2 linked regions of the Mucilaginibacter gracilis genome follow. The protein of the gene in region 2 interacts with the protein of the main gene of each other region in a pairwise test. Links are inferred from orthologs where the notes say so. Each region holds a gene or a part of one and is shown on either strand. Other genes may lie near its edges.

Region 1 (15,780 bases), 360 kb from region 2 along the record:
AACTATGAACCATCAACTACGAATCTTATGAACTCAAAGGCGGCAAATGTACCTCTGCTATCATACAACGGGCACTTCCGCCGCCAATGGTTTCTATGGTTTGCAGGTTTGCGCTAATAATTTTACAATATTTTTCAAGTTTTTGAACCTGTTGGGGATGAAGCGAAGCAAGCGCCCTGGCCGACATAACCAATAACCGTTCGTTTTTTTCGTTTCTTAATTCCAGCATATTGCCCGCAAATTCGTTGAGTTGCTGTTGCGAAATTTCGATAACCTGCTTGTTTGTTTGCTCAAAAGATGCCATTAATAAGTTTTTTTCGGCAGTATCGGTTACGGCATCAAGGCATATTACTACAAATTCGTCGCCCATGCACATCATTACGTTGGTGTGGTAAATTGCTTTACCGTTTTGGTCCGTAGCGTGGAATAGGATGGAGGTGTAGCCGCTTTCTGCACGAAAAGCCCCAATAACATCGGGATGAGTACGTGGCGACAAACAAGCGTAAGCAATTTTGTTTCCGCGATCTAAAACCATACTACCCGTACCTTCTAAATATTGCTCATTATTTTCGTAAGCACTCAGGTCTTTAATATCGCTCACAAAAAAGCTATTCAGGGTTATCTTTTTTAGCATCTTCAAATCCCGCTCCAATCGCCTGTTTTCGGCCTGCATCGGATACATAAATATTTTGCCATCCTCGTGAAACGATACCCAGTTATTTGGGAAAATGGAATCGGGCGTATGCGGCTCTGGCTTGTCGTTAACTATAATAACATCCAAACCATTGGCTTTTAATTTGTCAGCAAAAGCGTCAAATTCGGCCAATGCCTTTTGCTGTATATCCTGCTCATTTTGGCTGCGGTGCTGAAATGCATTACTTTCTGCCGTCTGCTCGTTAAAGCCGAAGCTAACGGGGCGTATCATTAATATGTGGGATGTTAACTGGTTCATTAGTTCAATGGTTCATTGGTCATTAGTGCAAAGTTCAGTCAATTAATGTGCAAATAGTTCATCAGCCTAGACTAATGAACCAATGGCAAATGAACTATTGAACTCCTTAACAACGGCATACTCATACAATGGAAGCCGCCACGTGCACGCGATAACTCGGCGGATGGCATGAGTATTACGGTATCTGTTATGGTTTCGGTCGATGTTTCGCCGCTTTCCAGTTTTTTGAGCAGATCGGCAACCTTAACAATGGCAAAACCGTGTTGTTCAAAAGCTTCAATGGTTTTATCGTTACGGTCGTATGCCAAAACCACACCCTCTTTTAGTGCGAGGAGATTACACGAATCCGTCCATTGCTCGCGCGAATCGTAAGGGAACTGGTTATTGCCCGAGTAGATGAATTGTGTTGGCTCGGCACTGTGCAAATCGTTACGGCTAATATCATCAAGCAAGGCTTCCAGGTTAGCAAAATGCTTTGGCTCGTTTGTTTTGCCTTTGGCAAACTGTATTATTTGAGGGCTATCTTTAGCCATAGTGTCGCCAAAGTGACTAATAGGTTCGTTCAAGTTAACCGCTTCCTCATCAAATAACGATTTTAGCAGCACCCAAACGTTGCGTTTAACCTGTGTAAAAACAGTATCCAGGTGCATAAAGTTACGCTTTTGCGGAATTTTGATGATGGTTACCTTTTCGACAACGCCTTTTTCAAACAGTAATTTAATGGCCGCGTTTGCGCCGCGTGTTGATGTGCGCTCGCTGCAACCAATTAAAATATGGTTCGGGCTAACCACCATTACGTCGCCGCACTCTAAAGTGGTTGGCTCGTGGCTTTCGCCGATGGGTTCTAAAAACGCTTCCATACTTTCGGGTATCTCGATGATATTGTTGCGGTAAGCGGCAAACAACGGATGGTTGAAAAAGATGTAACGCACCAGCAAACTTTCGCGCAGGCGGGCAGCTTTCGCGGGTTTACTAATGAGCAGGTAATTATTAATGGCTACACCAACATCGCGCGAAAAAATAAAATTGGGTATGGGCGCAAATATAAGTTTATGGTTTAAAAAGCCCGATAAAAGTGTTTTTGCCAGTTCTGTTGCGCCGGTATCTACTAAGGTTTGCTGCAAACCATAGGTGAGGTTTTCCATGCCGCAAATGGCGGCAACCAATTTTTCCTTAACGGTTTGTTCGGCCAATATATCGGCCAGCAGCGTTTGAAACTCTATTACTTTGGTTGAGTTATGAAACCCGGCATTGCCCGGTTTAAAAAAGTCGCGGTTGCTTTCGGGGCTGTCTATTGCACTTAATTTCCCTGCTATTTTTTCAGGGTCTAAAAAATAAAGCAGCACTTTAACATAATGGTCGTACTCTTTACGGCGGATGGTATCCAGGTGAACTATATCTTCAAAAAGCCAATCCTGAGCCTTATTGGGCACAACCTTACCCAATCCGGCATCCGGACTGTGGATGAGCAAGCATAACAGGTCGCCAATTTCGGACGTGTTATTGATGTTGAAATTTGTAGTAGTGAGCATGTTTTTAATTCATAATCAAGAAGATAGAAGCAAGATGTAAGAATCAGGAAGCAGGAAAAAAATAAAACAAGTGTCTTGGTTCCTTGCATCTAACGTCTTGCTTCCTGATTCTCAATTCTTGTCTCTTTTCTTCACAAAGCTATCAGAATTTAGCCATATAATCAGTGTCAAGAGGCAAGAATCAAGAGACAAGAACCAGGAGAGAAAAATAAATATGGCATTTTAAATCTTGGTTCCTGATTCTTACATCTTGCTCCTATCTTCTAACTCTTAATTCCTGCTTCTCGCTTCTTGACTCTTATTTTAAATAGATTTGATTAATTTTGCCGGATGGATTTCATAGTTGATGCAACCCTTAAAGCCGTTAAGGCCTTATACCAAACCGATATTACCGCTGCCGATGTTACCTTACAGCAAACCCGTAAGGAATTTGAAGGGCAGGTTACCATAGTTATCTTTCCGTTTGTTAAATTTTCGCGTAAATCACCGGAGCAAACCGGGAACGAGATTGGCGGGTTTATTGAAAACGAGATAGCCCATGTTTCGGGCTTTAACGTGATAAAGGGTTTTTTAAATATCAGCATTAACGACGAGTACTGGATAAAACAACTCTATACCGAAATCGCCGCTCCCACATTCGGCACCTTCCCCGCAAAGGGCGAGCGGGTAATGGTTGAATATTCGTCGCCCAATACCAATAAGCCTTTGCATTTGGGGCATATCCGTAATAATTTATTGGGTTATTCGGTAGCCGAGATATTGAAGGCCAATGGCTACGATGTTATTAAAGCCAATTTAGTTAACGACAGGGGTATCCACATCTGTAAATCGATGCTTGCCTGGCAACTGTTCGGCAATGGCGAAACGCCCGAAAGTAGCGGATTAAAAGGCGACCATTTGGTTGGCAAGTATTATGTTGTTTTTGATAAAGAATATAAAAAGCAAATTGAACAACTGATAGCCGAGGGCCAAACGGAAGACGAGGCCAAAAAGAATGCTCCCTTAATTGTACAGGCCCAACAAATGCTACAGCTATGGGAAGCCGGCGACCCGGATGTTATGAGCCTTTGGGAAACCATGAACAGTTGGGTTTATGCTGGTTTTGATGCCACCTACAAAAAACTTGGTGTTGATTTTGACCAATATTATTACGAATCGAAAACTTACCTGTTGGGTAAGGATATTGTTGAGGAAGGTTTAGCCAAAGGTGTTTTTGTAAAAAAGGAAGACGGTTCGGTTTGGATTGACCTGACTGCCGACGGGTTGGACGAGAAATTGGTGCTACGGTCAAACGGAACATCGGTTTACATTACACAGGATGTTGGCACAGCACAATTGAAATACGACGACTTCCACATGGATAAATCAATTTATGTGGTGGGTAACGAGCAGGATTATCACTTTAAAGTATTGTTTTTAATACTACAAAAGCTGGGTAAGCCCTGGGCAAAGGGGTTGTTCCATTTATCATACGGTATGGTTGACCTGCCATCGGGCAAGATGAAAAGCCGTGAAGGAACCGTTGTTGATGCCGACGATTTAATGGCCGAAATGGAGCAAACCGCTAAAGTACAAACAGAAGCTCTCGGCAAGATTAATGATTTTGACGAAGCCGAAAAACAGCAACTATACTACAACATAGGTATGGGAGCTTTAAAGTACTTTTTACTAAAGGTTGAACCCAAAAAGCGTTTGCTGTTTGATCCTAATGAATCGATTGATTTTCAGGGGCATACCGGGCCATTTATACAATATACCCATGCGCGTATTAAATCGGTATTGAAACGGGCAGGCTTTGTGCCGGGCGATGCAAGTACTCTTATTAACGTATTGGATTCCGTTGAGCGCGATTTAATATTGGCCTTAAACCAGTTCCCCGAAGCAATTATGCAGGGTGCGCGCGATTATAGTCCGGCTGTTATTGCCAACTACGTTTACGAACTGGCCAAAACCTACAATAAATTTTACCAGGAAAAACCAATTTTAAAAGCCGAAGACGAAAATGTGATGCAGTTTAGGTTACAACTGTCATCCGCAACGGCGCAAATTATTAACAGGGCCATGAAATTGCTGGGCATTAATGTTCCCGAAAGGATGTAAGGGTTTGGTGATGAAAAAAATCACCAGCCTAAAAAAACCATCCCGCAACCGCAAATTAGTATGGTTAGGCCGCCCAGGGCATGCACGTAACGCTCTATTTTTCCGGTTTTAAAATACGATATGCCGTATAAGCTTAAAACTACCATAACCACCATGGTTAATACAGTGGCTATAATATATACAATAACCAGTGCGGTAATGGCAAAAACCGAGTTTTTAGCAGCCGGATAAGATAAAAGCGGAATCATGGGCTCGCTTGGGCCCATTGCAAAAATGAAAAACATTACCCAGGGTGTAACCGGGTAGCGGTTATTGGGGGCCACGGTTTGGCCGTGCTTGTGCTCAAAAACGTAAATTGAGCCATCATCGTTAATATCAAAATGTTTGTGCGGCTTGTTTAACCGGGCATGGTAAAAGCCCCAAATGGTATAAGCCAAGCCAAACAGAAGCAGGGCCCAGGCTGCATAACCGCCACGAATATTTTCTAGCCAGCTTAACCGCGATAACGACCAGCCCACGGCAATACCTATCAATCCCAAAATTACCGAACTGCCAACATGCCCAATACCGCAAACTATAGTCCACACCACAGTGCGGCTAACCGACCAGCCCCTTGATCGCGACAAGGCAACAAAAGGCAAATAATGATCGGGCCCGCTAAAGGTGTGAATACAACTGATGGTGATGGCTGTTAATACCAATAAGCCTAATTCGCTATGCATAGGCAGCGTTTTTTGTTGTGTTAATTAAACCTGCTATTTTGTTTAAGCAATCATGTAGCTGCTCGCCTTTGTAGCCTAAAATGCGTATTAACAGTCCGTTTTTTTGTGTTTCGGTAATGCCGTAGTCAATACCGGTTTGTGTTGCTAAAAACGTACTGATGTATGTTTTTAAGTTTTTTACATCAGCATTTTCGTTTAAAAATATCAAACTGGCCTGGTGGGTGTAATTTTCTAACTGCCCAATGGCATTCACATCAATTTGCAAAGGTTTAATTAGCAGGTTTTCTTTAATAACGAGCTTTCCATTCATGTAAATTTGAGTAAGATTATGATATTTTGAAAATAGAAAAATCTCACCGTTCATTTTACGGCCGCAGGTTAAAATTTCGCCCCAAATGAGGCTGCAATTGGCCGATAGGTAAATATTGCTTTTTGATGTAAAATCCGAGTTTTGGTGCGGAACAGTTGGGTGGGGCAGGTAACAAAACGTGGCTCCCGCAGCCATATTAACTTGCAACTGTTGCCCTGCGCTGCCCTGCATGCTGAATAAGCGCTGGTACGATTGCGTTAACAAGGTAAGTGCGCAACCCTCGTCCAGTTCAATTTTAATATCGTATTCGTCCCCATCCAATATTCCCGGTGACGAGCTCATGAGCATCAGGCGCAGGGTTTTGTCTCTTTTATCCTCGCGCACATCGGCAAGTTTAAACGGCGGCGTAAAATATGATTTTTTAAGATACGTTATCCCATCGCGCAATTTGGTTTGTATATGCAAATGTGCTATCATCTGCGCAAAGCAGGTTCGGGGTTCTCTTCCAGTAAGCCGTATTTTTTTATCCAGCCTATAACACTGTCCAGGCCCTGTAAACTCATCAGGTTGGTAAACACAAAGGGCGCTCCCTTGCGCATTAAACGGGCGTCGCGCTCCATCACATTAAGGTCGGCATTCACGTATGGTGCAAGGTCAATTTTATTGATAACCAGTAAATCGCTCCGGGTTATACCGGGGCCGCCCTTGCGGGGAATTTTGTCACCTTCGGCAACATCAATAACAAAGATGGTAATATCGGCCAGATCGGGACTAAAGGTGGCCGAAAGGTTATCGCCACCGCTCTCAATAAAAATAATCTGCACATCGGGTATGCGTGCCGCCATCTCGTCAACAGCTTCCAGGTTCATGCTCGCATCTTCGCGGATGGCCGTATGGGGGCAACCGCCAGTTTCCACACCAATAATACGCTCGGGTGCGAGCAAACTATTTTGGGTTAAAAACTCGGCATCCTCTTTAGTGTAAATATCGTTGGTGATAACGCCCAAACTATATTCACCTGCCATGTGTCGCGATAAACGCTCAATTAAAGCCGTTTTACCCGAGCCAACCGGCCCGGCTACGCCTATTTTGATGTAATTTCTATCGAACATGTTACTTTTTATTTCATTATTGCGAGCGACTCGATGGGTTGATGATTTTATTATTTAATAACTATTTGTGAATGAAATTTAAACAGGCTCATTAAGCTAAGTCTATTCAAACTCCTCCTCGTCTTCATCCTCTTCATCGCCGCCGCCGTTTTCCTGGTAAAGTATAATGGCTTTACCAATATTATTAATTTCCTCGTCGCTGCCAAAGGTTGGCATTTCGGTTTCGGGGTCAAGCTTTAGCCAAATGCCTTCCGTGTCTTTTTGTATTTTTACGTATTCAATACCATCCTTAAAAATGGTATAAATCTCATCCTCTTCCGGAAATACGGCGTAAACTGTTTCGCCTATTTCAATATCAAAAGGTTCTATCATCTGTGGGTAGTTATTGGTTATTAAGTTATTGACTTATAAGTTGGGCGAACAGCATAATGGCATCAAGGTGAATGTCTACCTTTTTTCCAGCCTTACCCGTGCTTCTTCTTTTTGTTCATTTTAGCTTTGGTGCCTGCGCTAAAGTTGTAATCCTTTTTATTGCTATCCTTTTTTTCGTGAAAGGCTTCGCCACGCACTTCGGTAGCGGCGGCTTTGGCTGCTGGTTTTTTCTTTGTCTCTTCCTTATTTTCTTCTTTCGCAACTATCAAGTCTTCGGGCAATTCTGCCGTTGGTATTTTGTGGCCCGTTGCCTGTTCTATTTTTTTAACCATGCTTAACTCAATATCCGTTGCAAAGGTTATGGCAAAAGTTTCCTGGTCGGCGTCGCGTTTTATAATACGGTCAATAAAAGTTTCTTTTTCATCCGGCAACTCCAGGTGAATAATGAAGGGCACGCCCTCCACATCAATAAAGCCCTGTAACTCGTTAGCTACAATCAATATCCGTTTTTCAGTTTGTTCCTTAAAATCATCAATGCGCTCAAAACCGGCGGTTTCAAAAAATAAGGGGTTTAATATGGCAGCCTCTTTTTTAATAACGTGGGTAAGGCTGTTTAATATTTTTTCGGCAGTTAAGCGGGTATTTACAAATATTACGGCCTTGGTAAATACCTCGGTATCGTGCATCAGCAAATTAAGCAGGTTTAACTTGGTACGAAAGTTTGGTACATGGTACAGCAGTTGGTCCAGTATTTCGGCCTCGGCTTCGGCAAGTTCATCAACCTCAATAATGGCAGGTTGGTTCATAAACGGCGCTATCATGTGTTCAAGTTTACCGTGCAATACTTCGGTAAATATTAAGTGCTGGCATTTTAAAATACTGTTTGCCAGTTCGTTAACCGGTAATTGCAGGCCTTGTTTCACAATGGCATCGGCATCGTCTACCACAAACATCATTATTTTGTTGAGGTTTAGGCCAAGTTTAAGATAAATGGAACGGGCACGGTCGGGCGTGGCCACAACAATATCGGCACCATCGGCAAGGGCGTTCATCTGGGCCTCGGTGCCGGGTGCGGCGTACAGGCTTACTATGCGTATGGTATCGTTTTTATTTAAAAGTTCAAATTGCTCGGTAACCGCTATTACGCGTTCCTTATCAGGTACCAATATCAACGCGCGCGGAGCTTCTTCAACACCATATTTAAGGCGCATTAACACGCCCAGTACATAAGTGGTAGTTTTACCGCAGCCTTCGGGGCCAACGCCTATCATGTCCTGGCCGCCAATAATCCGCGACAGCGAGCGCGTTTGCATCTCCTTGGGGGTTAAATATCCCGCATCGGTAAGGGAGCGTACCAATTGTTTGTTTAGCTTTAATTTATCTGACCACATTGCCGCAAAGGTACGGTTTTTTGGCAATGTGGTGAGTTTCGGGTTCATAGTTCATAAATAAGGGCTATGGTTCATAGTTCATGGATGATAGTTCATAGCAAATACACATTTTATAAACGTCAATATGACTATAAACCATCATCTATGATCCATTGACTATGAACTATCATCCATCAACAATCAACTATCATCCATGAACCAAAACCAAACACTACCTTTGCCGCATTATGATTAAACAATCCCTTCAAAATCTAAATATAGCGGCCCTTAACCAAATGCAGCACGCAGCGTTAAACGTGCCGAACCAAAGTGATATGGTTTTACTATCGCCAACAGGCTCGGGCAAAACACTTGGTTTTTTGCTACCGGTATTAAACCTGCTGCAAAAAGATAGGGCAGGGGTACAGGCAATGGTGCTGGTACCATCGCGCGAGTTAGCTTTGCAGATTGAGAAGGTTTTTAAAAGCATGGGCACAGGCTTTAAGGTAAACTGCTGCTACGGAGGCCACCCCACACGCATCGAAAAAAATAGTCTTTCGCAACCGCCCGCGGTTTTAATAGGCACACCGGGCCGCATAGCCTACCATGTGCGCCACGAAAGTTTTGATACCTCAACCGTGCAAACCTTAGTTTTGGACGAGTTTGATAAAGCACTCGAATTTGGTTTTCAGGAAGATATGGCTTATATCATCCGCAGTTTGGGCGCGCTAACCAAGCGGATATTAACATCGGCCACCAAAATGGACGATATACCGGCCTTTACCGGAGTAAAAAATGCGGTTGAACTGGATTTTTTAAAGGATGCCGTTGTAATGCCCGATTTAAAGATTAAAGCCGTAATGGCCGATGCCGAAGATAAGCTTAGTACTTTGTTTGCCCTGATATGTAAAATAGGCAACAAAGCTACCCTTGTATTTTGTAACCACCGCGAAGCGGTAGACCGGATAAGCGAACTGTTGAGTTACATGGGATTGATACATGGTGTTTTTCATGGTGGGATGGAGCAGGAAGACCGCGAACATGCCCTGCTAAAATTTAGGAACGGAAGCAACCGTTTGCTCATTACTACAGACCTGGCTTCGCGCGGACTGGATATACCGGAGATTGAGGCCGTGCTACACTACCAGCTACCGCATAACGAAGAAGCGTTTACCCATCGCAATGGCCGTACGGCACGTATGCACGCCAAGGGCACAGCCTATTTAATACTCTCGCCGGATGAAAGCCTGCCGTATGTTAAAAAACCTGAAATTGAAACATTGCCCGAGAAAAACGTAACCCCGCCCTTAACCGAATGGGATACCATTTATATATCTGCCGGGAAAAAGGATAAGGTAAACAAAGTTGATATTGTTGGCTTGTTGTTACAAAAAGGTGGCTTACAAAAAGATGAATTGGGGCTGATAGAGGTTAGAGATCATGAATCGTATGTAGCCGTTAAACGTAACCGAATACAGCAGGCCGTGCAAAAATAAAGAACGAGAAGATTAAGAACAAGAAGGTTAAAATTGAAGTATCAAAATAAACCGTTCTGTTTGTTTTAACACCCGCAGTTTACACTATTGTGACTATTAAAATATACAGTGTTTTTTTCCCTTTACACTGTTGTATGCGTTAAAATGTATATTGGGCGTTGTTTTGGGGCCTTTTTTTAATCGTGCTTCCGGTGGCATAATATTGGTAATATAGCTAACATCATTAATTAACTTAGCCATGGAAAACATAGACCTGATACTCGAAAAATTAACGCTTAACCGCACTAAATTGATGATTACGCGTTTTGACAAGGAGTTAAAAGAATTATAGAGAACGATTTACAATCGTTTAAATCAAATAGCCAGCAATTGGGCAGCAGAAGCCAAAACAGCCAGGTAGCTTAACAAAAATCACGATATTCAAATTAAACACATCGATTATGGAAAATATGGATTTAATACTCGAAAAATTGATGCTTAACCGCACTAAATTGATAATGACCCGTTTTGACAAACAATTAAAAGAAATTTTAGAAGGTGATTTGCAAGCTTTCAAATCAACACAAAAACAACAATTAGGTAGCAGGTCCGTAAGCCGTAAAGTTGCTTAATTTGTAATTACAAAATACACTATCTACCCTATTTAAAACAAAAAGGAGTTTCGTTAAGAAACTCTTTTTTTATGCCTTTTAATTATCCTCAAGTAGTTTAAAAGCGGCTACAAAATCAATTCCCGGTTGAAGGTTCCAGGTTTTCAATGTTTTCTTTTCCAATAAACGCTATCACAATATCCGTTAGCACGTCTTCCATAGCCAGGCTGTTTGCATCATCGGTATAGTGTTCAGATTTGCTGATGTTCACATCACTTCCATCCACATCAATCTTATAGAGATACTGTTCGTAGGGTAGGGGAAGCCAAATTTCGATGCTGTTACCGCTTTCAACAATGTTTAAATTGGTGCCGCCATACATTTTGTTGTTAAATTTAGCAGGCAGCTTTTGTTGCAGTGCTACACATAAGCCACGTACATTGGGATTTATTTTGGTTTGGTAAGTTTTCATAAAAATAATAACCGGCGTTTTATAGGGCCGGTTATTATTGATAACATGTGGTAAGGTAATCAGTTTTAAAAATTACAACCTAAACTGCAAGCTTACGCGTGGCGCAAATCTGTCGGGCAGTTCGCCGCGGCCATTCAGGTGGTCCATGTGGGTAAGGCGGTATAAAAAGTCTACACGTATTATTTTCAAAATATTTTCAACCCCGTAACCAACTTCCACATAAGGGACTGAGCCTAAACTGCGGTCAACAATGGTACGGCCGCGCCTAAAGGCCTCGTTATTGGTAGTAGATAGGCTGCCTTCTAAAATATCGGCAACTAAAACTGTGCGTATGTTAAGGGCCTTTAATAGCGGTATGCTGTTGGTTATCAGGCCATCCATGTGCTGGGTGTAAGTTAACGATGCATATTTATCGCTGGCAAACTCTAAAAAGCGCATAGTATTAAAGTTAAAACGGTGGTTTTCAACCAGCGTATAAGGCACGTTACTTGGTATAAAGCCACCTGTTAACGAGTATTCGCCTTTGCCAAAAATACCCATATGTACCTTTTGCTGGGCATTAATATATAACTTGTTGTAATTAAAGTCGCCGTCAAGCAGGCCTTTAAAACCATGTACATATCTAAAAGTAACCGTAATATTATCTGCTCCGTTACCAACGGTTATCCGCTTGTTTATCTTGCTCGATTGCAGTAAGCGTGTACCCGGGCGCCATTGCAATTCAAAGGTAGCATCGGCGGTTTGGTAGTTATGTATGGTATCGGAGTTATTAGGGTAAACGTATTCGTAAGGCGTAAGCGGGTCAAAAGTGCTGTGGGTAAAGGTAACCTTGGCCCTTAAATCCGATTTTAAATCACGCTGTACATAAGCCTTAATAACGTTTTGATAAAACGGCCCGCGCGTGCTTATTGCGCCGTTGTTAATAGATGCATTAAAAACATTGTTGCCGTTAAGGGTAAAGCTCTCGTACTGGTAGCCGGTTTGCCCAATATCATGCAGGTAGGATGTTCCTATCTGCGTCCAGGGCTTGCGCGATGCAATGTAGTCAACACTACCGCTGTATTTCAGTTTATCATCTTTAAAGGCATATGCGGCGTAACCACCCAAAATCCATTTATCGCTAAAACGGGTGTTGGTAATGCCGCCAACACGTAATACGGTGCCTTCCAAGTCGTTATGGCTAACCGTGTAGGGGTAGGGGCCAAAGCTAAACCAGCCTACTTTGTAATAGCCGTTTATAAGCATACCGGCAAACTTGGCATAGGTTTTAACAAGGGGCAGGTTTTTAACAGTATCTATCATTTGGTAAACCCGCTTATCAGCCAGTGTAACCGAATCATGACGGTTTTTTTGCCAGTAGCTTTCGTCAACCTTGGCTACATCGGGGCTCATCACAACGGGCTCTTTAAACAAACTTTCGGGATAATCCTGGTTTACTTTGATATTGCTGTTTGATAAGTAAAACTTGCAAATAAAGCCCGACAAATTTTTAGTTATGTTATTGATGTTAAGTGTTATACGTGTTTTTCCCGGTAGCCAGGCCGTTGTACCCTCGGGCTGCACCATCTCTTGCTGAATGCGAACCTTGCTTAAAAAATTAAGGTTAGCATCCGGCGGCACCGAAGCATCAACACGGTAAAGGGCGTAATCGTCTTTAGTAATCCACATTACGCCGTTAAAGGCTAAATCGTGGCCGCGTTTTGGTTTAAATTCTATTTTATAATATTCTTTGCCGTTAATTTTATCGTGCTCGTCAATCAGTTCGTAGTTGTAAAACGTTTTCCAGCTATCTGTTAGGGGCGATATAAAATCTTTCCCGGCAAGGCGCAAAAAGTTTTTATAAAAGTTGTATTGCAAAAAGGTAGAACCAATTAATTGCGAAACCAGTGTTTCGTCTTCAATACCCACGCCTGCGGATTTGGTACGCTTAACGTATTCTGCTTTGCGAAGCGGGTTGTTTTGATAATAATAATCGGATATGGTTTCGGATGCAAATATGGGTAGCACCGGAGTACCTTCTTCGCCGGCAATTTTCTTTAAGCTATCCATCAGCGGCAATATTTGTTTAAAAACTTTGCGCTGTTTTAGTTTCTCGCTAAGGTTAGTGAGCGATAGTTCTATCCGGTTATAGCTTTGATACTCGTAACTTTTTAATTTTTGGGGGTCGTTATCGGGTTTATGTTTAACCATTTTAGCCATAATTTCCCAGGCCGGGTTAACATAGGTTTTAGGCGTAACGGTAACAGCTTTCAGCATTTTTGAATCTATAGCAAGCTGAAAGTTAATTTCTATTTCGATGCCTTTAGGTATCAGCTTGCGCGATGGGGTATAACTTACGTAGCTGGTGTAAATACTATCGGTTGCAATATTGCCCGGTACGGCTAAATGGTAAATACCGTCGAAATTAGTGGCAACGCCTTTGCGGGTGCCGTTTGTTAATTTTACCGATACCGTTACGTAGGGTAGGGGTTCGCCGGTTTGTGCGTCGGTTATTTTACCTGTAACGTTTTTTAATTGCTGGGCGCAGACGTTTTGGGGCATATCAATACAGCCAAATAAACAAAATGCGGTAACCCAAAATTTAAAACTGTGTAAATGTTTTCCTGAAAAAAGTAAAATTTTGCTCAACTTATATCTGTATTTTAATATCAACCATGTACCAATCCTTTTAATTGGGTATTCATAATGCCATAATTTAGTTAATTAATAAGCAAACATGCTTTTTAATTATAACCAAACGGCAACTACATTACTTATGTGGCAATTACTATACCTTTTATTTGCCGGATGGCAGGCTCGCTAAACTTACAGTAGTTTTTGGGCGGGGCATAAATTATCCATAGCAAAAATTAATAAGGGTAATTTGTTATTTGCAACAAATTTATTACAAATATAAACTAATAGATAACAAATGCAATTGGCTAAAACGCCATTAATAGGTGTTAAAACACTTATTTGATGGAAATTGGTTGATACCCTAAAAAATGTTTGGCCAGTATGTGGGGGCGTAAACGGGAGCAACCACGCTTACCTGTAACCAGGTATAAAAAAGGCTTCCAGTAAACCTGAAAGCCCTTTTTATTGATTTTAAATATCAAAAATTAAATTAATTGCCTACAATATCGGCTGCATCATTAATTTTGCTTTTAATTGCCGATCGTGCGTTTTTAACAGCGTCGTTTTTAATGCTATTGAGGTTGTCGGCAGTTTCTTGAGCCTTGCTTTTTACCGAATTAACCAGATCAGCTAAGTAATCGGTTATTTCTTCTCTAACTTCGGTTCCTTTATCTGTAGAAAATAATAAGCCAACAGCAGCAATTGCTGCGGCACCGGCAAGTAAGCCTACTACTAATTTTGTTTGATTGTTCATGATGGTATCTGTTTACTGTGAAATAAATCTATTCAATAACTATATAACGCAAAAAGCTATCTTGTGTTTAAAATAAATGCAAAAATTAAAAGCTGCACCGTTTTAGATGTTTTGAGCTGTATTGCTGATTTAGAATTTTAATTTGCACTTTTACTCTAAATAAGTGTCGATTAAATTTGACCTCTACCGTTTAACATGACATCTCCCAACGTGATCCCTATAGTTGTTGTTACCGACGAGCACTATGTAATAATGCTGGCGGCTTTACTTAAATCTATCGAGGTTAATCATAAAACGGGCGAAAAAATTGCGGTTTATGTTATAGCCGATGGGGTTAAGCAAAAAAGCCAGCGCCGGATAAAAGCATCTGTTGATGCCGCTATGTTTACCATTAATTGGATAAAGATGGAAAACACCATACCGGCAGGGGTGAAGCTTCCGCTCGATCATACATCCTATCCGGTAACTATTTATCTGCGTTTGTTTATCCCGTACATTGTGCCCAAAGAAACTACCAAGGCTTTGTTTTTAGATGTGGACATGATTGTTTTAGATGATGTAAGCAAACTTTACAACCAGGATTTGGGCGACAATATTATAGGTGCCGTGCAAGACCCACGCCTGCTTACTTTTGACAATGCCTGGGGCGGAATAATGAATTATAAAGAACTTGGCTTTGCAGCCGATACAAAATATTTTAATACCGGCTTGTTGCTCATCAACACCCAAAAATGGGCCGAGCAAAACCTGGCGCAAAAAGTAATTGATTGCATTAATGCCAATATCAAGCACGCAAACTATCCCGATCAATATGGCTACAACGTGGTTTTAGCTAACCAATGGCTGGAGTTAGACACGCGTTGGAATTATTTTTCGTCGGGCAATTTGGAGACACCTTTCATCATCCATTTTATATCGCGCAAGCCATTTTACACAACGTATGAGTATAATCCAAAATATAAGAGCCTATTTTACCAATACCTTAAGTTAACCGAATGGCGAAACGCCAAACCCATAGGCGAACTTAACCGCTACCTAAAAAAGCTCAAAAACATCTGGATTAAAATTAAAAAGAAGGTTTAAACTAACCTTTCGCGCTCAAAAAATGCCTGTATGGTGTCGGGCGCCTTCATCAGGTAAACCTGTAAGCCTAACTTTTCGGCAGTGGCCAAATGTTGCGGACTATCATCAATAAAAAGCGTTTCGGCAGGATTAAGGTTATTTTCGGCTAAAACCTGCTCAAAAATATCGGCATTGGGTTTACGCTTGCCCATTAAGTGCGAGTAATAAACCTTGTTAAATAAGTGGTCGTTACCATTAAAGCCAAACTCACGCTTCAAGTAATCCATAATAAAATCGTAATGGATTGCATTAATATTACT
Region 2 (15,802 bases):
GTTGTATCGTCGGCAGATACTGTCCAACATTTTGATAGCTTGTATAACAAGTGCCAGATACGCTACGGCGATTTGAAAAAGCAACTGGCCGAAGATATGATTATTGCCACAGCCCCCATTCGCGAACGCATTGACGCCATTGCCAACGACCCGGCTTATTTACGCAAAGTTGCCGAACAAGGTGCCGATAAAGCCCGCGAAAGTGCACGGAGAACTATTAGTGAAGTAAGGGAGATAATTGGTTTTAGAAAGTTTTAAAGCCCCCCAACCCCCTAAAGGGGGAGCAATAAAATCTATTTGTTATTGCAGATGTTTTAATTAATTTGCACTATAAATAACTAACATACTTAATATTAAACTATTTCCCTTTGCCTCCCTTTTAGGGGGCCGGGGGGCTAACCATATCGCATGCATATAGCCATTGTTGGAAACATAGGAGCCGGTAAAACAACGCTCACAGAATTATTGGCCAAAAATTACGGATGGGATCCGCTATATGAAGCTGTTGACAATAACCCTTACCTGGAAGATTTTTATAGCGACATGAAACGGTGGAGCTTTAATTTGCAGATTTATTTTTTAAATAGCCGTTTCCAGCAAATTATAGAAATACAAAAAAGCGATCGCCAGATTATACAAGACAGAACCATTTACGAGGACGCCTTTATTTTTGCCGAAAACCTGCATGATATGGGTTTGATGACAACGCGCGATTTTGAAAACTACCGATCTATTTTTGATAACATTACCGAGTTTATTAAACCTCCCGATCTGCTTATTTATTTAAAGGCATCGGTGCCTACACTTGTTAGCAACATACAACGCCGCGGGCGCGAATACGAAAGTGGTATCAGGCTTGATTACCTTTCAAAACTGAATGACAAGTATCAGAAATGGATTGAAAGCTATAAGCTTGGCAAATTATTGATTTTGGATAAAGACAACCTTGATTTTACCAATAACCCCGAAGACCTGGGTACCATTATACAACTGATAGAGCGCGAGATAAACGGATTGTTTTAATAATATACAGCATGCGGAGTAAGTGGCTTATTTTAGTTGTACCAATCTTATTTGGCTTTATTCAGTATAATAATTTAAAAGAACTCGATTTGAAATCCTTTAAGATAATCATTCCGAGGACTTGGGTTTATAAAGAAGAACGTGGTGAAGATTCCTTTATTGGAAGAATATTAACAATGCATTCTTACTTTGTATTCGATTTTAGTTATCACGGTTATGCTAATTCATTAATACCAACCGAACAAGAATATCTAAAAAAGGAAAGCTGGTTAAAAGATTGTTTATTTTGTAAACCAGGTATAACTTATACAGCCAATTTTAATGTAAAAAGTGAGAAGGCAAGGCAAATGAAAGAAAAGGGAATAACCGATTCTACATTGGTTAAAGTGGAAGCCGAGCCAACGCCCAAAAGTGAAATTCATCAACCAAATCAAAAAGAGAAAATAAAATATCCTAAAGCTGATTATATTGCGAAGTTGACATATAAAGACAGCGCAATTATTTTACCGATAAACATACCTTCTGAAATAAAAAATCACAATATTCGTATAGACTCAACCAATAGATATATCATAAAAACAATATCGCCAAAAGTTACTGGTAAGGGTATTACAGCTATTTATTTTTATGGCAAAAAAGATCATTTAACATTTAATTTGGTGGCTGCTAATTTAGATGCGCGAGAGCAAGAACAGGCTTTAACTGCCTTTAAAACTATATCTATTAAGGAAAGGGCTGACATTAGATGATGAAAGTTAAAAATTTTATTTATCTCTTTTTATTTATATCCTTATTTAGTTGCACCAAAAAGCTCGATACAGGTTACTTTACAATGGATATGCCTTACGGCTGGAGCTATGAGCCTGGTAATGGTACCGATTCGTTTGTGGGTACTATTACAACATCGTCGGGCACCATATCATTTGATTATAGTACAATGGGCTATGCCAGTAGTTTAATTGCAACTGAGCAGCAATACCTAACCGACGAAAAAAACTGGTCCTCTTCTACCTGCTATTTTTGTGACCCGGATGTTACTTACGTGCCCAAAGAAAAACTGGAAGCCGAAACTAAACGTTTAATGCAACAACAGGCAATTAAAGGGGCATTGCCTATAAAAGTGGAGGCTAATATTGAATACACTAAAAAGATTCGCGTGCCCGACGATAAATGGCGAAGGTATTATCCCGGAGCCGATTATATTGCCGACCTGAAATATAAGGATAGTACCATTTATGTACCCATCCGCATACCTCAATCCATTAAAAGCCATAACATACGCCTTGATACTACTCAACAATATATCATCAAAACCATTTGGCCCCAAACTGCTACCGAAGGCAAAACCGGGGTTTACATTAAAAGCCGCACTTCGCAGTTAAATTTTAATATGGTGGGCGACGGCCTTTCGGAAGGCGACCAGGAAAAGGCGTTGAAGGCGTTTAAAACGATTACATTGAAAAAATGAAGATTTTAGGTATTATACCCGCCCGTTATGCGTCAACCCGCTTTCCCGGAAAACCGTTGGTTGATATCAACGGTAAAAGCATGATACAGCGCGTTTACGAACAGGCAAAAAAATGCGATACCTTAACCGAGGTTATTGTTGCCACCGATGATGAGCGCATTTTTACGCACGTACAACAATTTGGCGGCGTTGCGGTGATGACGGCACAAACACACCAAAGCGGCACCGACCGTTGTGCGGAAGTTGCCGGTGCGCATCCCGAATACCAGGTGATTATCAATATACAAGGCGACGAACCATTTATAGATCCGCAGCAGATAGCCAAAGTGGCATCGTGCTTTGATGAACCGGATACGCAGCTTGCCACCCTGGTTAAAAAAATACAAACAACCGAAGAGTTGTATAACTTTAGTTCGCCAAAGGTTATTTTAAATAAAAACTCGGAGGCAATTTATTTTTCGCGCTCTCCCCTGCCCCACGTGCGTGGCAGCGAGCCGCAGCAATGGCTTTACCATTATACTTATTACAAGCACATTGGTATTTATGGGTACCGCAGCGATATTTTGCAGCAGGTAACGATATTACCGGTATCGTCACTTGAAAAAGCCGAGAGCCTTGAACAATTGCGCTGGATTGAGAACGGTTACCGCATTAAAGTTGCCGAAACCGAACTGGAAACCTATGCCATTGATACGCCGGAAGATTTGACGAAGTTGTTGAAGAATTTGTAACGTGCCCTTGCCTTACATGTTTTTTGATTGCCTGTGTTTTGCTATTACCCATGTGCCTTTTTAACAAGCTGTTAGTTACGGCAGTATCATTTGCCTTGTAAAATCGGTGTCGTTTTACCAACACATCGGGCAAATCCCAAATAATTTTTTACCTTTGCATCCCGTACACAAACAATTTCTGTTCTCCATTCATCGGGTACCGAAATTCAAAAAAAACATATGACTAAATATATTTTTGTTACGGGCGGCGTTACCTCGTCGTTAGGGAAGGGTATTATTTCTGCATCACTGGCCAAATTACTACAGGCACGTGGTTACCGGGTTACCATCCAAAAATTTGACCCTTACATTAACATCGATCCCGGAACATTAAACCCCTACGAACACGGTGAATGCTACGTTACCGAAGACGGTGCCGAAACCGACCTTGACCTTGGGCACTACGAGCGTTTTTTAAATACGCCAACATCAAAAGCCAATAACATTACTACAGGCCGTATTTACCAAAACGTAATCAACCGCGAACGCGAAGGTGCGTTTTTAGGTAAAACAGTACAGGTAGTTCCGCACATTACCGATGAGATTAAACGCAACTTCCGCATACTGGGCGAAACCGGCGAGTATGATGTTGTAATAACCGAGATTGGCGGCACCGTGGGCGATATCGAATCGTTACCATTTATTGAGGCTGTGCGCCAGTTTAGGTGGGAGCATGGGCAAAATGATTCGCTCGTTATCCATTTAACCCTTATTCCATTTTTAGCTGCTGCGGGCGAGTTAAAAACCAAGCCAACCCAACACTCTGTTAAAATGTTGTTGGAGTATGGTATCCAACCAGATATTTTGGTTTGCCGTACCGAGCATCATATCAATATGGACATCCGTAAAAAGATAGCCTTATTTTGTAACGTAAATGTTAACGCGGTTATCGAATCGATAGATGCATCAACCATTTACGATGTGCCGTTGCTGATGCTTAAAGAGCAATTAGATAAAACAGTAATGAGCAAGCTCAAGCTATCGAGCAAAAACGAGCCTAATTTAGAACGCTGGAAAGACTTTTTAGGCCGCCTGAAAAACCCAACTGCCGAAATACGCATTGGCCTGGTTGGTAAATATGTTGAATTGCCGGATGCCTATAAATCCATCACCGAATCGTTTATACATGCCGGCGCGCAAAATGAGTGCAAGGTACGGGTAGAATGTATTAGCTCGGAGCAATTAACACCCGAAAACGCTGTTGACCGTTTGAAAGGCCTGCATGGTATATTGGTTGCGCCTGGCTTTGGCGTGCGCGGCATTGAGGGTAAAATAGAAGCTATACGTTACGTGCGCGAAAACAATATTCCGTTTTTTGGTATTTGCCTGGGCATGCAGTGCGCCGTGGTTGAATTTGGCCGCAACGTATTGGGATTAAAAGATGCACACAGTGTTGAAATGAACCCCGATACCCCCTACCCGGTTATCAACATGATGGAGGAACAAAAAAAGATTACTGCCAAAGGCGGCACCATGCGCCTGGGTGCATATGCCTGCCAAATTAAAAAGAACAGTAAAGCGGCAGCTATTTACGGCCAATTAAACATCTCCGAAAGGCACCGCCACCGTTACGAATTTAATAACGATTACCTTAAACAATACGAAAGCGCCGGAATGATACCATCGGGAATGAACCCCGAAAACAACCTGGTTGAAATTGTAGAGCTTAAAAATCACCCGTTTTTTGTGGGTGCGCAATTTCATCCGGAATTAAAATCAACGGTTGCTAATCCTCACCCACTTTTTGTTAACTTTGTGGCCGCTGCGCTGGTTTATGCCCGTAAAAAATAGCAGCTTGTTACGTACTTATTACAATGGATAAAAATACTTACACAGGATTATTCCTGATTATGCTGATACTTTTTGGCTCATTTTACCTGATGAAGCCGAGTGAAGCCGAACTTAAAAAAGCACAAATAGCCGCACATGCCGACTCGTTAAAAAGAGCCGGAATTAAAACAGCCGCTGTAGTTCCGCAAGCCGATTCGGTTAAAAAACCCAAAGTTGTTGATTCTGCCTTATTGAAAACTGCGTTTGGCGCAGCTACAGTAGGTGATGATAAACTGGTTACCGTACAAAATAAAGAATTACTGGTAAAAGTTTCAACACTTGGTGGCCGCGTTCAGTCGGTAGAGTTAAAGAGATTTAAAACTTTTGATGGCAAACCACTCATACTGTTTGATGGTGCCAATAACCATTTTGGTTTAAATTTTATTGCCGGCAATAAAAAAATCAACACCAACGATTTGTATTTTAAACCATCATCCGCGGGTTTAAACTCAGCCGGTGCCGATTCTACAATTACCTTCCGTTTAAATTACAGTGCCACCCAATACATCGACTATGTTTACACCCTTAGTCCGTTAGGTTATAAATTGGGCCTCACTATAAAAGAGGTTGGCTTAGATAACGTTGTAGCTGATAATAAAACTATCGACATCAACTGGCAATCGAGCATGCTCAAAACCGAAAAGGACATGGGTATGGAGCGCCAGTATTCAACCGTTACGTATAAAAATACCGAAGACGATGTATACAACCTAAGCGTAACCGGCGATGAAGCCAAAACCATTGCCGATAAAAAGGTGCAATGGGTATCGTTTAAACAGCACTTTTTTTCAAACGTGTTGATTTATAAAGACGGGTTTACTAAATCAGACCTCCGTGTAAGCCTCGATACCAGTAATAAAACCGAGGTTAAGCAGATGCTGGCCAGCTTGCAAATACCTGCTAATACAGCCGGTGTTTACCCGATGGAGTTTTATTTTGGGCCAAACGAGTTTAAAACATTGAAGGCGCAAGGTTATAACCTTGATAAACAAATTGATTTAGGTTGGGTATTGTTTAAATACATTAACAGGTATGTAGTATTAGTTGTATTCGACTTTTTGAAACAGTTTGGCTGGAACTATGGTATTGTTATCCTGATATTGACAATTTTGCTTAAACTGGTACTATCGCCGCTTACCTATAAATCGTACCTATCCATGGCTAAAATGCGTGTGCTAAAGCCCGAGATGGACGAGATAAAAGCCAAAGTTGGCGAGGATAACCCTACCCTGCTACAGCAGGAATACATGAAGCTTTACAAAAAGGCTGGAGTTAACCCCCTGGGTGGCTGCTTGCCCATGGTGCTGCAATTGCCAATTGTATTTGCTTTTCTGCGGTTTTTCCCGGCTTTGTTTGAGTTACGCGGCCAAAGCTTTTTGTGGATGAAGGATTTATCAACCTATGACGATTTGATTAAATTTGGAACCACCATACCTTTACTGGGCGATCACCTAAGTTTAATGTGTTTGTTGATGACTATTTCAACATTTATTTACACTTACTTTAACAACCAAATATCGGGCGCAAGCGGCCAAATGAAGTATATTGGGTACATTACACCTGTTATATTCATTTTTGTACTAAACAAATACCCTGCGGGTTTAAATTATTATTACTTTTTGGCAAACATGTTAACCTTTGCCCAACAGTATTTAATACGCCTGATGGTTGATGATAAAAAAATACACGCCCAAATACAGGATAACAAAAAGAAACCTGAAGATAAAACTAAAAAGAAAGGCGGTTTTGCCGCTAAAATGGAAGAACTGATGCGCCAGCAACAACAAGTAAAGCAAGCACCGGCATCAACCACACCACCCAAAAAACTGAAGTAAGCGAGCCTTACTTTTATAAACTAATAAAGGGGAAAAACGTTGCGTTTTTCCCCTTTATTAGTTTATTGGTTTTTTACAGTAAAACGTGTAATTGCTGTAAGGAAACAACCGCACCGATACATTTCCGCCCCCTCTATAGTTTGCGATTGCCGCGCTATCGCTACCCATAACGTTTTTAATTTCAAGCTATGGAGTTACTATTGCAACATTTTTTTAACTCCGGATGAGTTAAAGGTCGGTAGAAAAAACGCCCGGCAATTAGTTCGTGCCGGCGGTACGATACCTGGCCGGTTTCTATCGCGAACAATAATAGTTTGTTAAGTATTGTCACCTACGGCGCAAAAGGATTAGATATTTTGTTTTCTACCGGGCTATTGCACCTAACGGCGCAGTATTGGGTACAATCAATACCGGAGGGGCTGTCAAAAGACAGTTGTATAGGCTATCACTTTTTCGTTATTTCAGGCTTCAGAAGATTCGGGATTTTATAACTGGCAACAACACAGCCCGTTTTTAATTTCGCCCAAATAATAACGGGCCATTGCTGATTAGATTACAGCAATGACCCGTTTTGTTTTTATTGTATAATAAATTTTTAGTGCTGATGATGACCATCTGCTCCGTGTGCATGGCCGTGCGAAAGTTCTTCGGGAGTGGCAGGGCGCACATTTAAAATATTACCTTTAAAATGCAGGGCCTGGCCAGCCATAGGGTGGTTTAAGTCAACAATTACAGCGTCTTCGGCAATTGATACTACCTGGCCTTGAAAATGATGACCTTCGTTATCCTGTAAAGGTAAAACGCTGCCAATTTCGGGCACATCCGTTCCGTTAAACATTTCTTTAGGCAGGTTAGCCACAGCTTCTTCGTCATATTGGCCGTAAGCATCTTCGGCACTCAGGCGAAATTCGTAATCATCACCGGTTGATAAGGTACTCAAATGCTCTTCAAACTTAGGCAGCATTTGGCCTGCTCCGTATAAAAAGGTTAATGGTTGCTCTTGAGTTGCACTTTCTACTAATCCTTCAGTACCATCTTCCTGGTTAACATACAGGTCGTAAGTAAGCGAAACTACGTGTTGGGGTTCAATCTTCATTATTATGTTTTTTGTGTTTTTAAATTAATCGGAATAAAAAATCCGCGGCTACCCCGCCGCAAACCATTTAATCCCAACCTTTTATTTGTTGAAATGCCGCCTCAGCCTCTGTTACCGGCAATTGGCAGGTTTTATTAACACAAACATATATTTGAGTTTGTGCCGTAAACTTATCATGCAACAAAGGTAAACTTCCTTTTGTTCCGCCCAAGATAATTTTATTGGGGATGTACTTTTTTTCTATCTCAATACGCTTAATTTCGGCATCATGGCCCGTAATGGCAATTTCATAAGTGCTCATTATATCATCAAGCATCAGCATGGCCCAGTTGGAGTATGCCGAACCATATTTAGCCATTAGCTTTTTAATGTTGCGCAGCAGTTGGGCGGCAAGTGCCTCATATTCGGTATTATCAAAAAATAAGCTTAATTTTTTAAGGTTGCGCGCCATTACCGAGTTTGATGCCGGTATTACATTATCCATCACCTCAAATTTGCGTGCTATCAGTTGCTCGCCATTGTCGGGCGTGTAAAATAGCATTCCGGTAGCGTTGTCATAAAAATAATCAAGCGCATATTCGGTTAAGGCTTTGGCTAATTGCAGCCAATTTTCATCAAACGTAACTTCGTAAAGCGCTATAAAAGCATCTGCCAACATAGCGTAATCATCCAAAAACGCTATACCATCATTTGCGTTTAGTTTATTGTAAACGCGGCTTATTTGCTTGTTATCGCTAATTAAATTGTTTTTTATAAAATGGGCATTTTTTAGTGCCATTTCTAAATAAGCAGGCTCGTTAAAGGCACGGTAAGCATCGCAAAGCCCTTTAAGCATAAGGCCGTTCCACGATGTTAGTATTTTATAATCAAGCCCAGGCCTTACACGGCTACTCCTGGCCTGGAGCATTTTAACGCGGAGTTGGGCTATTTTATCAACTAAAGCATCAACCGGGATACCAAGTTTATGCGCTAATAATTCATCCTCATCGTTACGGAAAAATATATTAGTATGCTCTTCGGCCCAGTTACCATCGGCGGTAACGTTGTAATATATAGCAAATAAACCAGCATCGTCGCCCAATATTTCTTCAATCTCTGGCAGGGTAAAAGTGTAAAACTTGCCCTCTACCCCTTCACTATCGGCATCAAGTGCCGAATAAAAGCCGCCCTCCGGCGATGTGAGTTCGCGTTTTATAAAGGCAATGGTTTCGTCAACTATATTTTTATAAAGCTTATCTCCGCACCAGGTATAGGCTTCGGAGTACAAACTGATGAGTTGGGCATTATCATATAACATTTTCTCAAAGTGCGGTACGTGCCAATGCCCGTCTACCGAGTATCGCGCAAAGCCACCGCCAATATGGTCGTAAATGCCGCCCTTGGCAAGCTTTTCTAAGGTAAGCCTAACTATAACATTGGTTTCCTCATCCTTCATTAAATGAGCGTAACGCATTAAAAACTGCCAGTTATTGGGCATCGGGAACTTGGGAGCCCTGTCCATTCCACCTTCTTTGAAATCAAAATATTTGCTCCAGGGTTTAACAATAGCTTGTAAGTCGGCAGGGGTATTTTCCATGTGCTCGTTAACAAAACTAATGTTTTCATACTGGTGTATACCTTCGGTTAACTTCACAGCATATTCTTCGGCCTCCTGTGGTTTTTGTTCCCAAAAATTGGCGAGGTTAAAAAGTAGCCCCATCCAATCGGTTTTAGGGAAGTATGTGCCCCCGTAAATGGGCCGTTGGTCGGGCAGGCAAATACAATTTAAGGGCCAACCGCCACGGCCGGTCATTAACTGCACGGCGCTCATGTATATCTGGTCAATATCGGGTCGCTCTTCGCGGTCAATTTTAATACAAACAAAATGGTCGTTCATGATTTCGGCCACCTGCTCATCCTCAAAGCTCTCATGTTCCATAACATGGCACCAATGGCAGGCTGAATAGCCAATACTAACCAGGATAAGCTTGTTTTCGTCTTTAGCCTTTTGTAAAGCTTCGGCGCCCCACGGAAACCAGTTAACCGGGTTATTGGCATGCTGAAGTAAATATGGCGAAGTTGAATTTGATAGTTTGTTCATTGTAGATGTGCAAATGAGTAAATGTGCGAATGTGCAAATTGTTTTTCAATTTTTTAATGTTATAAGGCATTTGCACATTTACTCATTCGCACACAAGCACATTGATTTGCACATTTACCCATTCGCACACCTACACATTCACTGGTACATTTATTATCTTAGCGTTATGCAAATTACCTATATTGATATTTACCGTTTCAGCATACCTATGGAACCGTTTACCATTGCCACCGGAACTATGGATTATGCGCAAAATACATTTATACGCGTGCATACCGATGCCGGTTTTTATGGTGTTGGCGAATGCTCGGCCTTCCCGATGATTGTTGGCGAAACGCAGGATACCTGCCTGGCTATGGCGCGCGAATTTGCCAAGTTATGGCGAGGTAAAGACCCTTTAAATATACCCGAAAGGCTACAGCAACTACACAACTTTACCGCCGGTAACGCAACTATAAAAAGCGCATTTGATATGGCACTTTATGATATTGCTGCAAAGGATGCCAATTTACCACTTTACCAATTTTTAGGTGGCGAAATACGCGAGGTTGAAACGGATATAACCATAGGCATTGGCGAGCCCGGTAAAATGGCACAAAAAGCTGTAGAGTTTAAACAAAGCGGTGCAACTATACTTAAAGTTAAATTGGGCAAAGATGCCAAACAAGACGTTGAACGTATTAAACTAATACGTGAAGCCGTTGGCCCGGATTTAAAAATACGTATAGACGCTAACCAGGGTTGGGATTTTGACGATGCTGTTTATGCATTGCAAAACATGTTTCATTACGATGTTGAATTTTGCGAACAACCAATGCGTACCTGGTATGATGACCTGTTGCCCCGTTTAAAGGAACTATCCCCTATCAAAATTATGGCCGACGAAAGTGTGTATAACCATCACGATGCGCACAAACAAATCAACAGCGGGTCGTGCGAATACATTAATATTAAATTCGCAAAATCGGGTGGGATAAACGAAGCCATCAAGATACATAACTTGGGTGCAGAACATGGCGTTGCCTGCATGATGGGCGGTATGCTTGAAAGCCGCATTGCCGCAAGCGCACAGCTACATTTTGTTTACGCCAGCCCGAATATTAGTTTTTACGATATGGATACCTGTATGCTGGGCCACCTGGCAGACCCCTGCATTGGCGGCCTAACATACAAGGGTTATTTTTTATCGCTACCACATGCAATTGGTATTGGCGCGGATGCCGACGAGGCATTTTTAACCAAATGCGAGCATTGGAAAATATAAGATAACTAATTTACGGCATGCAATAGCTTATTAGCTTTTGATATTTTACTGTAGTGCGCAATTTTACGGTACAACTCGTCGGGGTTAAAGGGTTTGCTAATATAATCATCCATACCCACTATAAATGCCCTGTCTTTATTATCCAACATGGCCGATGCTGTTAGGGCTATAATGGGTAATTTTCGATATTTATATGCCGGCTCAAGTTTGCGTATTTCTTGGGTGGCTGTATAACCATCCATTTCTGGCATTTGCAAATCCATTAATATCATATCATAGTCGTTGGCTTGGGTGAGTTTTACAGCCAGTTCGCCATTTTCGGCAACATCGCATTCCACGTCCCATTGTTTTAAAAACTGCTTAGCCAGCAAAATATTAATCTGGTTATCCTCGGCCAATAAAATGCGTGTGCCCAACAAACTTCCCTGTACAACAGGTGATTGCCTTGATACGCTCGACTCTAACTTTAAGTTGCTATTGGCAAAGGTTAAGTTAAACGAGAATGTTGAGCCTACGCCTGGCTCGCTTTGTAATTTAATAAAACTACCCTGCATTTCCAGCAGGCGTTTGGTAATAGTAAGCCCTAAACCTGTACCGCCATACTTACGTGTTGTATCCGAACTGGCTTGTGTAAAACTCTCAAATATAGATGCCTGCTTATCTAAGGGTATGCCAATGCCGGTATCTTTAACCTCAAAGCCAATAGTTGCCGATTGTTCGGTTTGGTTAATTAGCGACGCTGTTACCGTTACCTTGCCATAATTGGTAAATTTTAAGGCATTGCTAATTAAGTTGGTTAATATTTGGCCCAACCTAACCGGATCGCCAATTACGGCATGAGGCAAATCGTCTTCTATCATCAGCTTAAGCTGGATATTTTTCTCAATAGCGCGCTGTTCCATAGCGGCCCTTATATTGCGAATGAGGTCTTTAACGCTAAAATCAACGTTTTCAAACTCCAGCTTACCGGCTTCTATCTTACTAAAATCCAATATATCATTAATGAGCACCAACAGGTTTTCGCCCGAAAACTTTAATATTTTAAGGTACTCTTCCTGGTCTTTGCGCGGGTTTTGCAACAACAAGTGCGTAAAGCCAATAACCGCATTCATGGGCGTGCGTATCTCGTGGCTCATGGTAGAGAGAAACTGAGTTTTAGCCTGAGCGGCGTTTTCGGCCTGCTCTTTTGCTTTTATCAGGGCCTGCTCGGCCTCTTTACGCTCGGTTATTACTTCGGTAAACATAATGATTCCGCCTATTTCGTCTTTTTCAAACCAAGGCCTTATTTCCCATCTAAACCATTGCACTTTGCCATTTTTACGCACATAGCTATCTTCAACCTCACCAATTATTTCGCCGTGCAGGCCCCTGTCATGAAATTCCTTCCACCGCAACGACGAGTCCGGGAAGAGGTCGTAGTGCCGCACCCCTACAATGTTTTTACGCTCCAGCTTATAATCTTTTTTCCAGATGTCGCTTGCAGCTATATATCGCATTTCTTTATCAAAAATAGCAATGGCAGCCGGCGAAACCTCTATAAAGGTATTCAGTTGCTTTTGCTTTAGGCGAATTGCTTCTTCGGCCAGTTTATAGGCCGTTATATCAATAATTGCACCGTATAATCTTGTTACCGCTCCATACTCGTTAAATTGGGGTTTGCCAATTGCCTGTATGTACTTTATACCGCCGGTTTTAGGAAAAATGCGCAAATCAAAATCGGATGTTTTACCACCTTTTACGGCCATTTTTATGGCACTTTTGTATTTATCGCGATCGTCGGGGTGAATGAGCTGATCAAAATCGTGGGTTTGCGGGCCGGTACCAACAGGTTCAAATCCAAATATCCGAAAGGCCTCCGCCGACCAATAATTTTTTCCGGTTACAAGGTCTATCTCCCAGCTCCCACTATGGGTTAATTCCTGGGTTTCGTATAGCAATGCTTCATTTTTCCGCAGCTTCTCCTCAGCTTGTTTACGCAGGGTGATGTCGTGCCAAACAACCAGCAACACCTCTTTATGCCTTATAGAAACGGGGTTGAGGGTAACCTCAATAAATAATTCGGTGCCATCCTTACGCTTGTGCATCCACTCAAACTGGTGTACCCCCTTTTCGTGGGCAAGCCTATCCATCTCTTTCGATTTTTCGTGGGATAACTGTCCGTCTGGTTGATATTGGGGCGAAAAATCAGCCGGGTGATGTGACATTAACTCCGATTTATCCGAGTAACCCATCATCTCGACAGCAGCATTGTTGCAATCAATTATTCCTGTTTCGTCAAACAGTAAATGTGCATCTGTAGAAAATTCGAAAATAACCCTGTGCTGCTCTTCAATATCTTTTTGATACGTTATATCCTGAAAAACGCCATATAAGCGTTTAGGCTTGCCATTTTTTTTAATGATATTACCGCTAGATCGTACCCATAATAAATTACCCTTGGCCGTTAGCATGGGCAGTTCAACCTGGTAAGGTTCGCCTGTTGCAATGGTTTTATCAACTGCAGCCTTTATTACCGGCCTGGAAACAGGGGTGTAAAAATTTATGGCCGTCTGTAAATCAATACCATCTTCAACGTCCATCTCATGCATATGATAAACTTCGGAAGACCAGGTTAATTTACCAGTTACCAGGTTAATTTCCCAGGTGCCTATTTTGGCCAGCTTACCGGTTTCACTCAGCAAACGCTTAGCTTTATTTAGCTTTAGTTGTAATTTTTTAACCGGGGTAATATCTATAAATGCACAATTAAGGGTATTATTAGTATGAGTTACCTGGGCTTTTATTAATTTCCGGATGTTGGGCGCTACGGTAACTTTTCCCTCCCATTCAAAATCATGTTGCTGTTTTAATGCCGAAATTAATGTTTCCCTGTCGGCTTCGTCAATCACATTAAGTAACTTGTTTGCATCGGCTATAATATCATCTGCTGGCACGTCAAATAGCTGCTGCGCATTTTTATCTATAGTTATAATGTTAATTTCACCACCGGCAGAAACCCCGTACCGAAAAAAAGTTAGTTCGATACTTTTAAAAAGAGGTTTTCCTGATTGCAAAATTTGTTTTTTTAAACTCATCTAAAATTTAGGTTATGGCCACTACCTTTTTTAGGTATAGATAGCCAATAATAATAATAAAATCAAAATACTGATGTTTTAAATTGGTAGTTAGTTGATACTGACTTGAACGTATGTAAATTAAGAAGGTTGCCTTTATTTAAGTTATTTTATGGCTCCTTTTTACAGTACCAGGCCATAACCAGGCGTATCATTCGGTTATAAGTTTTTAAGCCTTGCGGCTGATTGTTGCTTTTTAGATAGTTATCGTACAAAATGCTGCCGAATATACCTGCCTTACCTTCAAAACTTTTCCAATAAAGCCGGTCGTGCTTACGGTCGCTACGTACCTGTGGCGATATATTTGTTTTGAGCTTTTTATAACTTAAACTATCTTTTAAAAAAACTGTAAGCATAAACTCCTCCATCCCGCTGTAATAAGCCGAATACCGCAACAAACGATTGTGCGAACCAATACCTGCTACAAAACCGCCAAAATTAGCTTCATCCTCGGCGCCAAAGCCCATTTGATGTGTCATTTCGTGGCAGGCGGTAAATGGGCGCAAAAAAACAGGCATCTGGTAATTCATCTGCGCCTCGGAAGTAAATGGGTTGTAGTCGCCTTCGGTACCCAAATAATTCATAAAAAAAGTAAGTAACGACGATTTTATTTTGGGATGAATAGCGGGGAAATATTTTGACTGTTTTGAGAGGGTATCTATAGCGTTTGCTGCCGTTTGATAAATAGCTGCGTTATTTTGCAACGTATCTTCGCTGGTTAAACGGGCCCTGCTTGCGTTTGCGCTATCAATAAGCATTGCGGTTACCTGTTTTATATCCTCAAAACTGTACGACGTATCTTGCAGATTTAGCCTTTTTGCTGCCGACGGACGGAAATAATTTAATCCCCAAAAAATATAAAACACCACAATTAAAGCTTGTACAACTATAATTACTTTAAGCAAACAAATAAACATTAACCTAAAGCGGCGCAATACCAATAAACGGATAATTTTGATAAGAACGTACAGCAGATAAACAATAAGGAGGATATAAAATACATCGCCAACGCTAAACGGAAACAAATTAAATACCGGATGCAGCACCCAACAAATACCCAAATACAAGCTACCCGAATAGTAGCGTTCTACAGCCGTAGGGTGGTTCATAAAAAGCACCATCAATACCCATATTGCGGCTAAAACCACAATAATTGCAATTTTTGATTGGATGGGGCCTTTGCTGTATTTGAAACGGATCATTTTTTGTATCCTTCAAATATAGCTTTTCGGAAATAAAAATCCCCGGTAAAAATTATACCGGGGAATTATAACAATGCCGTTAAATTAAAGGCATTGCCGTGGCTTTTTATTCGCCAACATT

What was found.
Region 1: the proteins of BDD43_RS20015 (region 2) and ureG interact in binary tests that used the Escherichia coli proteins (3 or more experiments, as listed by UniProt). The link is inferred for Mucilaginibacter gracilis from one-to-one orthologs.

What each region holds. Positions count from the first base shown.
Region 1 is NZ_RBKU01000001.1:4,854,810-4,870,589, reverse strand. Bases 4,910-7,762 are described here. They hold ureG (urease accessory protein UreG), read right to left. Parts: upstream 6,729-7,762; coding sequence 6,090-6,728; downstream 4,910-6,089. Other genes in these bases: BDD43_RS21675 (DEAD/DEAH box helicase), read right to left, coding at 7,193-7,762; BDD43_RS21680 (hypothetical protein), read right to left, coding at 6,831-7,100; BDD43_RS21690 (urease accessory protein UreD), read right to left, coding at 5,299-6,093; BDD43_RS21695 (hypothetical protein), read right to left, coding at 4,910-5,306. In the rest of the region: citrulline utilization hydrolase CtlX, read right to left, coding at 26-952; BDD43_RS21705 (arginine deiminase family protein), read right to left, coding at 1,024-2,484; argS (arginine--tRNA ligase), read left to right, coding at 2,815-4,584; more of BDD43_RS21695, read right to left, coding at 4,605-4,909; more of BDD43_RS21675, read right to left, coding at 7,763-8,539; BDD43_RS21670 (DEAD/DEAH box helicase), read left to right, coding at 8,719-9,966; BDD43_RS30200 (hypothetical protein), read left to right, coding at 10,407-10,577; BDD43_RS21665 (hypothetical protein), read right to left, coding at 10,693-11,028; BDD43_RS21660 (DUF5686 and carboxypeptidase-like regulatory domain-containing protein), read right to left, coding at 11,101-13,569; BDD43_RS21655 (YtxH domain-containing protein), read right to left, coding at 14,135-14,398; BDD43_RS21650 (glycosyltransferase family 8 protein), read left to right, coding at 14,594-15,481; BDD43_RS21645 (HAD family hydrolase), read right to left, coding at 15,478-15,780. UniProt on the Escherichia coli protein: Involved in the maturation of [NiFe] hydrogenases. Required for nickel insertion into the metal center of the hydrogenase. Exhibits a low intrinsic GTPase activity, which is essential for nickel insertion.
Region 2 is NZ_RBKU01000001.1:4,496,763-4,512,564, forward strand. Bases 6,273-9,147 are described here. They hold BDD43_RS20015 (FKBP-type peptidyl-prolyl cis-trans isomerase), read right to left. Parts: upstream 8,023-9,147; coding sequence 7,522-8,022; downstream 6,273-7,521. Other genes in these bases: yidC (membrane protein insertase YidC), read left to right, coding at 6,273-6,926; BDD43_RS20020 (thioredoxin domain-containing protein), read right to left, coding at 8,090-9,147. Also shown: trpS (tryptophan--tRNA ligase), read left to right, coding at 1-258; BDD43_RS19985 (deoxynucleoside kinase), read left to right, coding at 409-1,023; BDD43_RS19990 (hypothetical protein), read left to right, coding at 1,035-1,772; BDD43_RS19995 (hypothetical protein), read left to right, coding at 1,769-2,491; kdsB (3-deoxy-manno-octulosonate cytidylyltransferase), read left to right, coding at 2,488-3,222; BDD43_RS20005 (CTP synthase), read left to right, coding at 3,442-5,052; more of yidC, read left to right, coding at 5,076-6,272; more of BDD43_RS20020, read right to left, coding at 9,148-10,102; BDD43_RS20025 (mandelate racemase/muconate lactonizing enzyme family protein), read left to right, coding at 10,269-11,366; BDD43_RS20030 (PAS domain S-box protein), read right to left, coding at 11,372-14,440; BDD43_RS20035 (DUF3810 domain-containing protein), read right to left, coding at 14,590-15,681; BDD43_RS20040 (pyridoxamine 5'-phosphate oxidase family protein), read right to left, coding at 15,788-15,802. UniProt on the Escherichia coli protein: Folding helper with both chaperone and peptidyl-prolyl cis-trans isomerase (PPIase) activities. Chaperone activity prevents aggregation of unfolded or partially folded proteins and promotes their correct folding.